One region of the Promicromonospora sp. Populi genome, then DNA from elsewhere that is predicted to be linked to it. Evidence: predicted binding sites of a transcription regulator. Region 1 holds the regulator's gene; the other holds the start of a gene.
The links. The regulator LexA, encoded in region 1, represses DNA repair genes until DNA is damaged. The targets are predictions, from matches to a motif close to TCGAACANNTGTTCGA.

Region 1 (5,931 bases):
CATCGCCCCGTACCTGGAGCTCGACGTGTTCCTCGCGGCGCTCGCGATCTCGACAGTGCTGCCGATCGCACTGTTCCTCGGCTTCCAGCGCCTGTTCCTCAGCGGCGCCGGGCTGGGTGGGGCGGTCAAGGGATAGGGGCAGGACAGGCCCCGGCCGACCCCTGGCGACTGTGGACGACGCGGGGTGGATGTCGGTGGTCCGGCCTAGGATCGAGCGTGTGACCACCGTTCCCGAGACGCCCATCAAAACCACTGCTGACGAGCGGATCCCCGACGTCGAGGAGCTCCTGGACCTCGCCGTCGGGGAGCTCGGCGGCGGGCGCCGGGACGGCCAGCATCGGATGGCCGTGGCGGTCGGCGAGGCGATCGAGAAGGGCGAGCACCTGCTCGTCCAGGCGGGGACGGGTACTGGCAAGTCGCTCGGCTACCTGGTGCCCGCCGTGCGGCACGCGGTGGCGGCGCAGAGCAAGGTCATCATCTCGACCGCGACCCTCGCGCTGCAGCGCCAGGTCATCACGCGCGACCTGCCGCTCGTGGCGAAGGCGGTGGCGCCGCAGCTGCCGCGCGAGCCGCGGATCGCGCTGCTCAAGGGCTGGCACAACTACCTGTGCGTGCACAAGATCGGCGGCGGATACCCCACCGACGAGCCCACGCTCTTCGACCTGCCCGGCGGCGAGGACCACCCGCGCACGGAGGAGGCCCCGGGATCCGGTGGCGCTCGCGGTAAGCGCAAGGACGACGGCGCGACGCTGGCCGACCACGTCCGCCGGCTGCACGAGTGGGCGGGCGAGACGGACTCGGGCGACCGCGACGACCTGGTGCCCGGCGTGCCCGACCGGGCCTGGCGCCAGGTGTCCGTGACCAGGATGGAGTGCCTGGGCAACAAGTGCCCGATGCTCGCCGAGTGCTTCCCGGACCACGCGCGGGCCGCCGCCCGCGACGCGGACGTCGTGGTGACCAACCACGCGATGCTCGGGATCGCGGCCACGGGCAGCCCGGGCGTGCTCCCGGAGCACGACGTCGTGGTGGTGGACGAGGCGCACGAGCTCACGGACCGCGTCACGTCGTCGGCCACCGTCGACCTGTCCATGGCCTCGGTGGAGAACGCGGCGCGGCTGGCCCGGCGGCACGCGGGCACGAACACCGACGCCCTCGACAAGGCAGCTCAGGACCTCGGGACCTTGCTGGTCACGGCGCCCGCCGAGCGGTTCCCGGACGGCCTGCCGGACGCGCTGCGCACCGCCGTCGGCGGGGTGCGTGACGCCGCGCGTGAGGTGCTGAGCACGCTCAAGCCGGACGCGGGCGGGGCCGCGGCGAAGGAGGCCGGCCAGCCCGACCCGGGGCTCAAGATGGCGCAGGGCGCCATGCTGCAGCTCTTCGAGACGGCCGAGCGCATGGCGCTGACGGACACGACGGCCGACGTGCTGTGGTGCTCGCGGCCGGAGAACGGCTGGGGCAGCTTCGGCGACAACGTGACGCGCCTGCACGCCGCGCCGTTGCACGTGGCCGGGCTGATCCGGATGCACCTGCTGGGCGAGTCGACAGGCATCTTCACGTCGGCCACGCTCGCGCTCGGCGGCACGTTCGACGCCGTCGCCGGCACGCTCGGGCTGAAGGGTCAGGACGCCCCGCCGTGGCAGGGCCTCGACGCCGGCAGCCCGTTCGACTACCCGCGCCAGGGCATCCTGTACGTGGCGCGGCACCTGCCCGCTCCCGGCCGGGAACCCACCACGGAGGCGCAGCTCGACGAGATCGCCGAGCTGATCACGGCAGCCGGGGGCCGCACGCTCGGCCTGTTCTCCTCCCGGCGCGCGGCCAACGCGGCGGCCGAGGCCATGCGCGAACGCCTGGACTTCCCGATCCTGGCGCAGGGCGACGACCAGCTACCCACCCTGGTGCGGCAGTTCGCCGAGGACCCGGCCACCTGCCTGTTCGGCACGCTCTCGCTGTGGCAGGGCGTGGACGTGCCGGGGCCGTCGTGCCAGCTCGTGCTGATCGACCGCATCCCGTTCCCGCGCCCGGACGACCCGGTCAAGGCGGCGCGCGCCCGCGCCGTCGAGCAGGCGGGCGGCAACGGGTTCATGGCGGTGTCCGCGCAGCACGCGGCACTGCTGCTTGCGCAGGGCTCGGGCCGCCTCGTGCGGAGCATGGACGACCGGGGGGTCGTGGCCGTCCTGGATCCCCGGCTCGCGACCGCGCGGTACGCGTCGTTCCTCACCAAGTCGATGCCCGGCTTCTGGCCCACGAACGACCCGGCCCTGGTCCGCGCCGCCCTCGCGCGGCTCGACACCTAGCCTGGAGGCATGACAGCACCGTCGGACGGTCCTTCTGTTTCTCCCACCACCAAGCTCGCGGTAGTGGGCGCCGGAGCGGTCGGGTCCACGCTCGCCTTCGCCGCGCTCGCCCGCGGAGCGGCGCGCACCATCGCCCTGCTCGACGTGGACAGGTCGAAGGTCGAGGCCGAGGTGCTCGACCTGCAGCACGGCCTGATGTTCACGCCCCAGGCGCACGTGATCGGCTCGGACGACGTGGCGGTCTGCGAGGGCGCCGACATCGTGGTGGTGACCGCCGGGGCGAAGCAGAAGCCCGGGCAGAGCCGGGTCGACCTCGCTGAGGGGACGATCGGCCTGATGCGCACGATCCTGCCGGGCCTGGTCGACGTCGCGCCCGACGCGACCTATCTGATGGTGACCAACCCCGTGGACGTAGTGACCTACGCGGCGCTCAAGATCTCCGGTCTGCCGCGGGAGCGGCTCTTCGGCAGCGGCACGGTCCTGGACTCGTCCCGGCTGCGGGTGGTGCTCGCCGAGCGGTGCGGGGTGGCGGTCGGGAACGTGCACGCGTACATCGCGGGCGAGCACGGCGACTCGGAGATCGCCCTGTGGAGCTCCGCCTCGATCGGCGGCGTACCGCTGCTCGACTGGGAACCGGTGGGCGACGCCCGGTCGATCGACGCCGCGATGCGCGCGGAGGTGCACCACGAGGTGGTCGACTCGGCCTACCGCATCATCGCGGGGAAGGGGGCCACCAACTACGCCGTCGGCCTGGCCGCTACCCGCATCATCGAGGCGGTGCTCAACGACGAACGGCGGATCATGCCGGTGTCCTCGCTGCTGGACGACTACTACGGCATCAGTGACGTCTGCCTGTCCGTGCCGTCACTGGTAGACGGGCGCGGTGTCACGGGCAACGTGCGCGTCCCGATGTCCGACGAGGAGCTGACAGGCCTGCGCGCGTCCGCGGACAGCGTCCGCGCGGTCCAGAAACGCTTCGGCTTCTGACTGACTGTCGTGCCAAGTGCGACGAGAACGGGGTTGTGTTCGTGCCAGGTCGGCATCCGAACACAACCCCGTTCTCGTCGTCCGGGAGCGGTCTACAGGGAGCGGAGGACCGCTACCACGCGGCCCAGGATCCGCGCCTCGTCGCCCGGGATGGGCTCGTAGGCCGGGTTCTGCGGCAGCAGCAGCACGTGCCCGTCGGTCTGCTTGAACGTCTTGACCGTGGCCTCGCCGTCGAGCATGGCCGCGACGATCTCGCCCTGCTCGGCGACGTTCTGCTGCCGCACCACTACCCAGTCCCCGTCGCAGATCGCGGCGTCGACCATCGAGTCGCCGGCGACCTTGAGCAGGAACAGGTCACCGTCACCCACGAGCTGGCGGGGGAGCGGGAACACGTCCTCGACGACCTGCTCGGCGAGGATCGGGCCACCGGCCGCGATCCGGCCGACGAGCGGCACGTACGACGGCGGCGGGGTGCTGGCGTCGTCGGGCACCGAACCGCCCCAGTGGACCTGGCCGCTGCGCCGCGGCTCCGGCCAGTGGATCTCACCGCGTGTCGGCTTGTCGACCTGCTCCGCCAGCGGCTCGACGAGCTCCATCGCGCGCGGCCGGTTCGGGTCGCGGCGCAGGAAGCCCTTCTTCTCGAGCATCTGGAGCTGGTGCTTGACGCTCGACGGGCTGGCCAGCCCGACGGCCTCGCCGATCTCACGCATCGACGGCGGGTAGCCCCGCGTCTCGAACGACTGCCGAATCGTGTCCAGCACCAGGCGCTGCCGCTCGGTCAGGCGGTCGGTCGGCGAGATCGCGTGTACGTCAGCGACCGCCTTGTCGCCTGGCGCGTCCAGCGTGGCGACGCCGGAGTGCGCTGTGTCGACCGCTCTCGTGTCGCTGGTCCCGTCCCGTCCCGTCATGCCCGTGCCCCTCCCGTTCCGACAAATGTTCTCCCCTGCGCGACCCACTCTAGATCACAAACTCACATCCATCAAACGAATGTTCGAGCGTGTCTCGACATCGACGGTGTCCCGTGCTACACAATGGTACGTGCGTTCGACGAACGCGTGTATGAAGAATTCGCGAAACTCGGAGGAGGGGCCATGGGGGACGTGATCCCGCTGAGGCAGTACAGCCCGACGTTCGGGCAGGCGCATACACCTGCACCCCGGCTGGTCGCCGTCCCGGCGTACCCCCGGCAGGCGTACAACCGGCAGGAGCCGCGCACGTTCGCCGACCGGCTCGGGCTGGCCGGCCTGCGGCTCACGCGCCGCGGTCGCGCGGTCCTGGTGCTGCTGGCGATGCTCCTGGTCGCGCCGATGGTGACGTGGGGGGCAACCGCCGTCGCCAGTACCGCCGGTGAGCCCACTCAAGTTCGGGTGCACGCGGTGCGGCCGGGGGAGACGCTCTGGGGCTTCGCACGGCAGGTCGCGGAGCCGGGCGAGGACGTCCGGGCGGCGGTCGGCAGGCTGCAGGAGCTCAACCGGATGTCGTCGGGCACGCTGCGGGTCGGTGAGCTGCTGCTCCTCCCCGAGGAGTGACCAGAGCCCTTAGGAGTGACCAGAAGCCACAATCCGCCGTCAAATGTTGCGGCGATGTTGCAAGGTGGTGGTTTGCCCGCTTACGGTCGGGGCGCGACCGGAGGCCTCCGGTCGGTGGTCGACCACGCAGGAGTGAGCATGCACTGCCCGTTCTGTCGCCATGCCGACTCGCGCGTGGTGGACTCGCGGACCGCCGACGACGGCCTGTCGATCCGGCGCCGACGGCAGTGCCCCAACTGCAACAGACGGTTCACCACCGTGGAGACGGCGAGCCTCTCCGTCGTCAAGCGCTCCGGCGCCACCGAACCTTTCAGCCGCGACAAGGTCGCCGCGGGGGTGCGCAAGGCGTGCCAGGGCCGTCCGGTGAGCGACGACGACCTCGCGATCCTGGCTCAGCGGGTCGAGGAGACCCTGCGGAGCAACGGCAGCGCCGAGATCGACGCTTACGAGGTGGGCCTGGCGATCCTCGGCCCGCTGCGTGAGCTCGACGAGGTGGCCTACCTCCGGTTCGCGAGCGTCTACCAGTCGTTCGACTCGCTCGAGGACTTCGAGAGCGCCATCACGTCGCTGCGTGCCGAGCGCGCGGAGCGGGCCGCCGCCCAGGCCTGACGCCTGAGCGGCACAAGGTTTCGTAAAACTTTGGCAGCCTGGCGCTAGGTGGTGCAGGCTGGGCAGACGACGGACCCGATCGAGGGACCCCCGAAACAAGAGGAGGTGATCGGTGTGACGGACGACAAGCCCAATGCCGAGGAGGCCGAGGTCCAGGGCGCTGAGGAGCCCAAGGCCCCGACCGCGCCGAGCACGGATGCGAAGGCGCGGTTCAAGGAGGCGCTGGACCGCAAGAACGCGGCTCGGCAGCGCACGTCCGCGGGCGACGTGAACACCGGTGCGGTGCACGGCTCGGAGACGACCGGCCCCGTGCAGAAGATGTTCCGGCGCAAGAGCGGCTGATCCTCGGTGGTGGAGGCCGCTGAACCTGGTTAAAGGCCAGGTCAGCGGCCTTTGTCGTGCCCGCGAGGGGGTTGATTTGACCGTTTAGGCCCTGTTCAAGTGGGGGACATCCGCGAGCTATCCCCCGGATGCTTTCGACCAGTTCTGTGACGCTGCGTCCCGCACAGCAC
Region 2 (5,931 bases), 600 kb from region 1:
CGGGCCGCATGGCCGTCTACACCCTCGACATCGCGGCCGTCACCGCGGCCGACGTTGTCGTCGTCACCGGTGCCGCCGGCGGGCTCGGCCCGCTGTTTGTGCAGGAGGCGCTGCATGCCGGCGCCCGCGTCGTCGCCCTTGCGGGCGGCACGGCGAAGCTGAAGATCCTGCGGGACCTGCTGGACGACGCTCTGCTGGACGACGCACTGCTGGACGCTCCGTCCGGGGACCTGTCCGGCTCCGGTCGCCTCGCCCTTGTCGACTACTCGGCCCCAGGCTGGGAGGACACCGCACGTGCGGCCCTCGGCCCGTCCCCCGCGACGCTCGTGTTCGACGGAGTGGGCGGGGACCTCGGCACGGCAGCCACGGCACTGCTGGGAGGCGCACAACTGGGTGCGACACAACCGGGCGAGGCAGGGAACGCGGCCGACGACGGCACCGCACCCGGGCGGCTCATCGCGTACGGCTGGGCCTCCGGTGCGCCCAACCGGTACACGTCATGGGCAGACACCGACCGGATCGAGTCACCCATCGAGGTGCGCTACGCCGTCGGGCCGGACGCTCCACCGATGACCGACCAGCGGCCGTACCAGGAGCGCGCGCTGGCCAACGCCGCATCCGGGCGCTGGCGGGTCGCGACCCATCGTGTGCCGTTCGCCGAGGCCGCACGAGCCCACCGCGAGCTCGAGGAGCGCCACACCACCGGCAAGGTGGTGCTGGTGTGACGGAGACGTTCTCGCCAGCGGGGTCGGGCCCCGAGCCGGAGGCTGCGGCGCCAAAGACGGCGTCGGCAGAAGCGTCGTCGCCAGATGCCGGGTCAGGGACGCCGCCGGGGGCGCTGAGCCGCGGCGCGCAGCGCCTCGTCCTGACCGGGATGGTCGCGCTCTGCTCGCTCGGGGCTTTCGAGGCCCTCGCCGTCGCGACGGCAATGCCGACCATCGCCGTCGACCTGAACGGGCTGCGGCACTACACGCTCGCGTTCGCCGTCGTCTTCGCGACCAGCGTGGTCGGCATGCTTGCCGCCGGCCGCTGGTGCGACCGTGCCGGACCGGCGCCGGCGATGTGGACCGGCATGGGTCTCTTTGTCGTCGGGCTCACCGTGGCGGGGACGGCTACCGGCATGGGCGCCCTCATCGCCGGGCGCGCCGTACAGGGCATCGGCAGCGGGCTGTTCGGCGTCGCCTTGTACGTGCTCATTGCCCGCGTCTTCTCCGCCGACCGGCACCCCGCCGTGTTCTCGGCGCTCGCCACCGCGTGGGTGGTGCCGGCGATCGTCGGGCCGGCGCTCGCCGGCCTCGTCGTGGACCACCTGGGCTGGCGCTGGGTCATCCTTGGCGCAGCGGTGCTCACCGCTCCGGCCGCGTTCCTGATGTACCCGGGGCTGACAGCGGCGCAAGGCGACCGCACAAGGGCTGTCCGCACCGGGGCCGACCGCAGGGCCGATCGCACCAGCGCCGAGCCCAACCGGGCCGATCCCACCAGCACCGACGATGGCCCTGCCGATCGAGAACCCGGGCGGCCCTTGCTGGACGCGCTGCGCCTGGCCCTGTCCGTGCTCCGGGCCGGACGCGGTCTGCCCGCCGTCGTGTCCGTGCGGGCTCTGGTCTCGGGGGCGTTCACCGGCGCCGAGGTGCTGCTCCCCCTGCTCCTCGTGCACGAACGACACCTCAGCCCCGGCGGCGCCGGCCTGATCCTCTCGTTCGGAGCGCTCGGCTGGTCCGCGGCGTCGTGGGTGCGCGGGCGCAACCTGCTGCGCCTGAGCCACACCGGATACGTCCGGCTGGGCGGCGGCCTGCTGGGCCTCGGCATGGTCGGTGCGGCGCTCCTTGTGCTCCCGGACCTGCCGGCTGGAGTCGGAATGGCGTTCTGGGTGCTGTCCGGCACCGGGATGGGTCTGGTCTATCCGACCCTGTCGATCCTCACGCTCGAGCTCGCGGCACCGCACGAGCAGGGTTCGGCATCGTCGGCGCTGCAGGTGGCAGACGCCGTCGCCGCTGCGCTCGCCGCCTCCGCGACCGGGACGCTCCTCTGGGCCCTGTACGACGTGGCGGGGCTACCCGCGTACGCCGTTGTGCTCGGGCTCACGGCGACTCTGGCCCTGGGAGCCCTGCTGCTCGCGAGCCGGACGCGAGCGCCGGGGGTGGGGGTTCAAGTCCCCCTCCGGACACGCGCCGACCGACCTGTCAGCTGATCCGCTGTCAGCAGCTCAGGCGGCCGCGGCCGGTGGATCCACTGGCGGCTCGCCGGGCGGAGCCGCCACTGAGGGCAGCGCCTCGACCGCCTCGGGCAGGCTGATGCGCTTGCCACGAGCGTCGGTGAAGACCCAGCCGGTCTCGACGAGTGTCCCGACGACGCCGGAGCCAGCGGGCCGGCCCAGCGCATGGTGATGCCGCGCGCGTCGACCAGCTGGTGGTGGTGCCAGCACAGCAGCGCGCTGTTCGCCACGGACGTCGCACCCCCGTCAGCCCAGTGCGTCACGGCATGGTGCACCTCGCAGCGCGAAGGTGGCTGGTCGCAGCCGGGGTAGACACAATGTTGGTCGCGGGCGATGACCGCACGGCGCATCTGCCCGGTCACGGTCCGCTGGGCGCGGCCGACGTCGAGCACCGCGCCGTCAGGCCCGAACACCACGCGAGTGATCGCGCTGTCGCAGGCCAGGCGGCGCACCAGCGCGCTTGGCGCCCGACCGCCGGTCTCGGTGAAGACCGGACCGCCGGCGGACAGCAGCCCCGGTCCCGCTCGCTTCACCCGGCCGGGTGACACCTGCCCACAGGCGACGCAGAGCCCGTCGCGGGTGCGCGTGACCTGGCTGACGAGCTCGGTCCAGGACACCGTGACGTTGAGGTGCGGTGGAATCGACGCACCCGGCGAAGCCGCGTTGGTGTCGAGGACCATGCGGGCTACGTCCGCCACGGCCTGCGCCCGGCGCTGGGCAGGTGTCCTGGAGTCCTCCGCGGCGGGAGCGCCCATGACCGCGTTGATCGCGGTGGACAGCAGCAGACCGTGCTCGTCGGTCAGGAACCCCTCGAGGTGGTAGCCGCCCAAGGTCCGCGAGAGGTCGAGGTACTCGCCCTTGGCCGCCTTGTCGTCGTCCTCGTCGTCCGCGTCCGGGTCGGTCACGGTGGCGAACCGGCGCGCCAGGATGCGGAACTGGTCGGCGTTCAGCGAGCCCGCCTCACGCAGCACGAGGCCCTCCCCGGTCACGAGGGATCCCTCGGCGATCGCGCCCTCCAGCACCACCGTGATCTGCTCCCGGGTGCGGGCGCCATCTGGATCGTCTGCAGGGTCGGGCAGATCGACGGTGACGGTCTGCACGAACAGCTCGGGCGTGGTCGGCTCACCGGTGCGAGTGTCGATCAGCCAGGCGAGCGCGTCCTCGCGCGTCGCGCTGGTGGGTGCCACCTCGGTCATCACCCGGGCATGGTCGGCCCCCAGCTCCCCCGCGACCAGGCGCTCGCGTGTCGCGGGCAGCGCCGTGGCCAGCCTGCGCGCGGTCGTCACGTCCTTGCGCGCGGTCGCCGCCGCCACGCCCTCGCGCACGCGGAGCCACGACGTGAAGGTGCGCGACATGCCGCCCGACCGCCACGACCCGTCGTCCTCGATCTTGGTCAGCAGCGTGTAGCGCATCCCGTCCAGCCGTGCCGTCAGGCGGCGGATCCGGGTGTGCGCCGACGTCAGCAGGGAGAAGCCCGGGGCGTTCCACCCGTTCAGGGCGTCGGGACCGACGAGGTCTGCGAGCTCGCCCACGACGTCGTCCATCCGGGCCAGCGCGTCTTCGATCGATCGCGCAGGAGGCACCGCACCAGGCCCCACTCCACTCGTCGCCTCTTCCATCGGTACCCACCTCCTGCCTTGGTTGACTTACCCCATTGTCTCGAACATTCATACGCATTGCACGCCATCTTTTAAATCTGTGGATAACTCTTCGGGGTCAGTGGCACTCAGGGAGCCGGGTCCCGCCGGCGGCTCACACCTCGCGGCAGCACTCGCATCTCGCGAGGCTGTACCCATGGACGAGCTCACCGAGTACATCGCCAGCCTGGACGGCTCCGCACGGGACGCGGTCGAGCACGTGCGGGCACGGGCGCTCGCTCTGGTACCCGATGCCGAGGAGGGTCTCAGCTACGGCATGGCAGCGCTGCGCTATCGCGGCAGCCCGCTCATCTCGGCGCAGGTCACGGCGAAGCACATCGGGCTCTACCCGTTCAGCCCGGCGGCGATCGAGGCCCTGGCACCGGACCTGGTGGGCTTCTCGACCTCGAAGGGCACCGTCCGGTTCACGCCGGAGCAACCGCTGCCCGACGACGTCCTCGACCGCCTCATACTGCTCCGCCGGGACGAGATCGACGCCATGCGCACCCGGTGAACAGCCGCCGGCGCCGCAGCAACCAACGCCTTCGAAAAGGCTGTCACGTTTCCCGGTCCTACGACGTCAGAGGGGTATGACGCGAGAGCATGAGCTCATGAAGGATCCCGGCGACACGGGCAGTTCTGACACCACGAGCAGCACCGGCAACAGCGCCAGCACGAGCAGCACCCGCCTCGACGATGCCGCCCTCGGCCGGCTCCGCCCCCTGGCGTTCACCGTTGCCTACCGGATGCTCGGCAGCGTCGCGGAGGCCGAGGACGTGGTGCAGGAGGCACTGACGCGCGTGTCGCAGGCGGAGGGGCTGCGCAACCCGGACGCGTTCGTCACCACCGTGACGACCCGGATCGCCATCGACGTGCTGCGTTCGGCGCGGGTTAGGCGTGAGTCGTACGTGGGTGCGTGGCTGCCGGAGCCCCTGGTGGGTCCGCTTCCGTCGGGCCTGCCGTCGGGCCTTCCGGTCGCGATGGCGACGGCGCCGCCCGACGCCGCGGCGCACGCCGAGCTCGCCGATGATCTCTCGACGGCATTCCTGGTGCTCCTGGAGACGCTCACCCCGACGGAGCGCGCGGCGTTCCTGCTGCACGACGTGCTCGGTTTTCCGCACAGCGACGCCGCCGACGTCATCGGTACGAGCGAGGTCGCCGCGCGTCAGCTGGTGTCGCGGGCGAGACGACGGATCGCGCGGCAGCGCGGCGACGTCGTCGAAGGTGTGCAGCCCGCCCGGCAGACAGGTGACAGGGCCCGTGCCGACCAGCTCGTGGCCAAGTTTCTCGCGACGTGCGAGGACGGCGAGGTGGACCCGTTGCTGGAGCTGCTCGCGCAGGACGTCGTCCTGACGGGTGACGGCGGCGGGAAGGTGCCGCCGGGCATGTCGATCTCCCGGCCCATCGCCGGCCGCGAGAAGATCGCGCGGCTGCTGGCGGGCTTCATGCATCGTGGCGCGCCCCTCCACTTCGAGCACGCGCTGGTGGGCGGTGAGCCCGGCCTGCTCATCGTGGCGGACGACGTGGTGGGTGGCGGCCTGGTGGGTACGTGGTCGTTCGAGGTGTCCGACGGCGTGATCGCGGGCATCCGGGGCGTGATCAACCCCGAGAAGCTGCGGCACCTGGGGCCGCTCGCCGACCTCGACCGGCTTCAGGCGTCGCTGAAGAGCGCTCGGCTGGAGAACGCCCGGTTGAAGGGCACCCGGGCGAACCGGCACGACCAGTAGTCGGTCAGCGGGTCAGCCAGTCAGTCGGTCGCTCGGCAAGTGCGTCAGTCGGCGACGGCGTCAGTCGGCGACGGCGCTTCCCGCACGAACCACATCAGCACAAGACCGAAGAGAACGACGGCGACGATCCCGAGCGTGCCCCAGATGGTCGCGCCGGTGGCGGCGATGGTGATGGTCCACAGGAGGCTCGACATCCAGGACGTGGCGCGGCCGGTGGTGGCGTAGAGGCCGAAGATCTCGGACTCCTTGCCCGCCGGCGTCACGCGGGCGAGGTACGACCGGGACGCGGCCTGAGCGGGGCCTACGCAGGCCGACAGGATCAGCCCGCCCACCCAGTAGACGATCGGGCCGA

Region 2: a site for LexA is predicted at 3,875-3,890, ahead of AB1046_RS04000 (DUF222 domain-containing protein). Genes of this name have one in related genera too.

What each region holds. Positions count from the first base shown of each region.
Region 1 covers NZ_CP163528.1:289,574-295,504, forward strand. The annotation lists gene AB1046_RS01310 (carbohydrate ABC transporter permease) at 1-136, shown strand, start outside; gene AB1046_RS01315 (ATP-dependent DNA helicase) at 219-2,294, shown strand; gene AB1046_RS01320 (L-lactate dehydrogenase) at 2,304-3,281, shown strand; gene lexA (transcriptional repressor LexA) at 3,374-4,123, opposite strand; gene AB1046_RS01330 (LysM peptidoglycan-binding domain-containing protein) at 4,373-4,810, shown strand; gene nrdR (transcriptional regulator NrdR) at 4,949-5,419, shown strand; gene AB1046_RS01340 (DUF5302 domain-containing protein) at 5,534-5,761, shown strand.
Region 2 covers NZ_CP163528.1:893,087-899,017, reverse strand. The annotation lists gene AB1046_RS04010 (zinc-binding dehydrogenase) at 1-725, shown strand, start outside; gene AB1046_RS04005 (MFS transporter) at 722-2,191, shown strand; gene AB1046_RS04000 (DUF222 domain-containing protein) at 2,149-3,798, opposite strand; gene AB1046_RS03995 (iron chaperone) at 4,010-4,366, shown strand; gene AB1046_RS03990 (sigma-70 family RNA polymerase sigma factor) at 4,464-5,579, shown strand; gene AB1046_RS03985 (MFS transporter) at 5,624-5,931, opposite strand, start outside.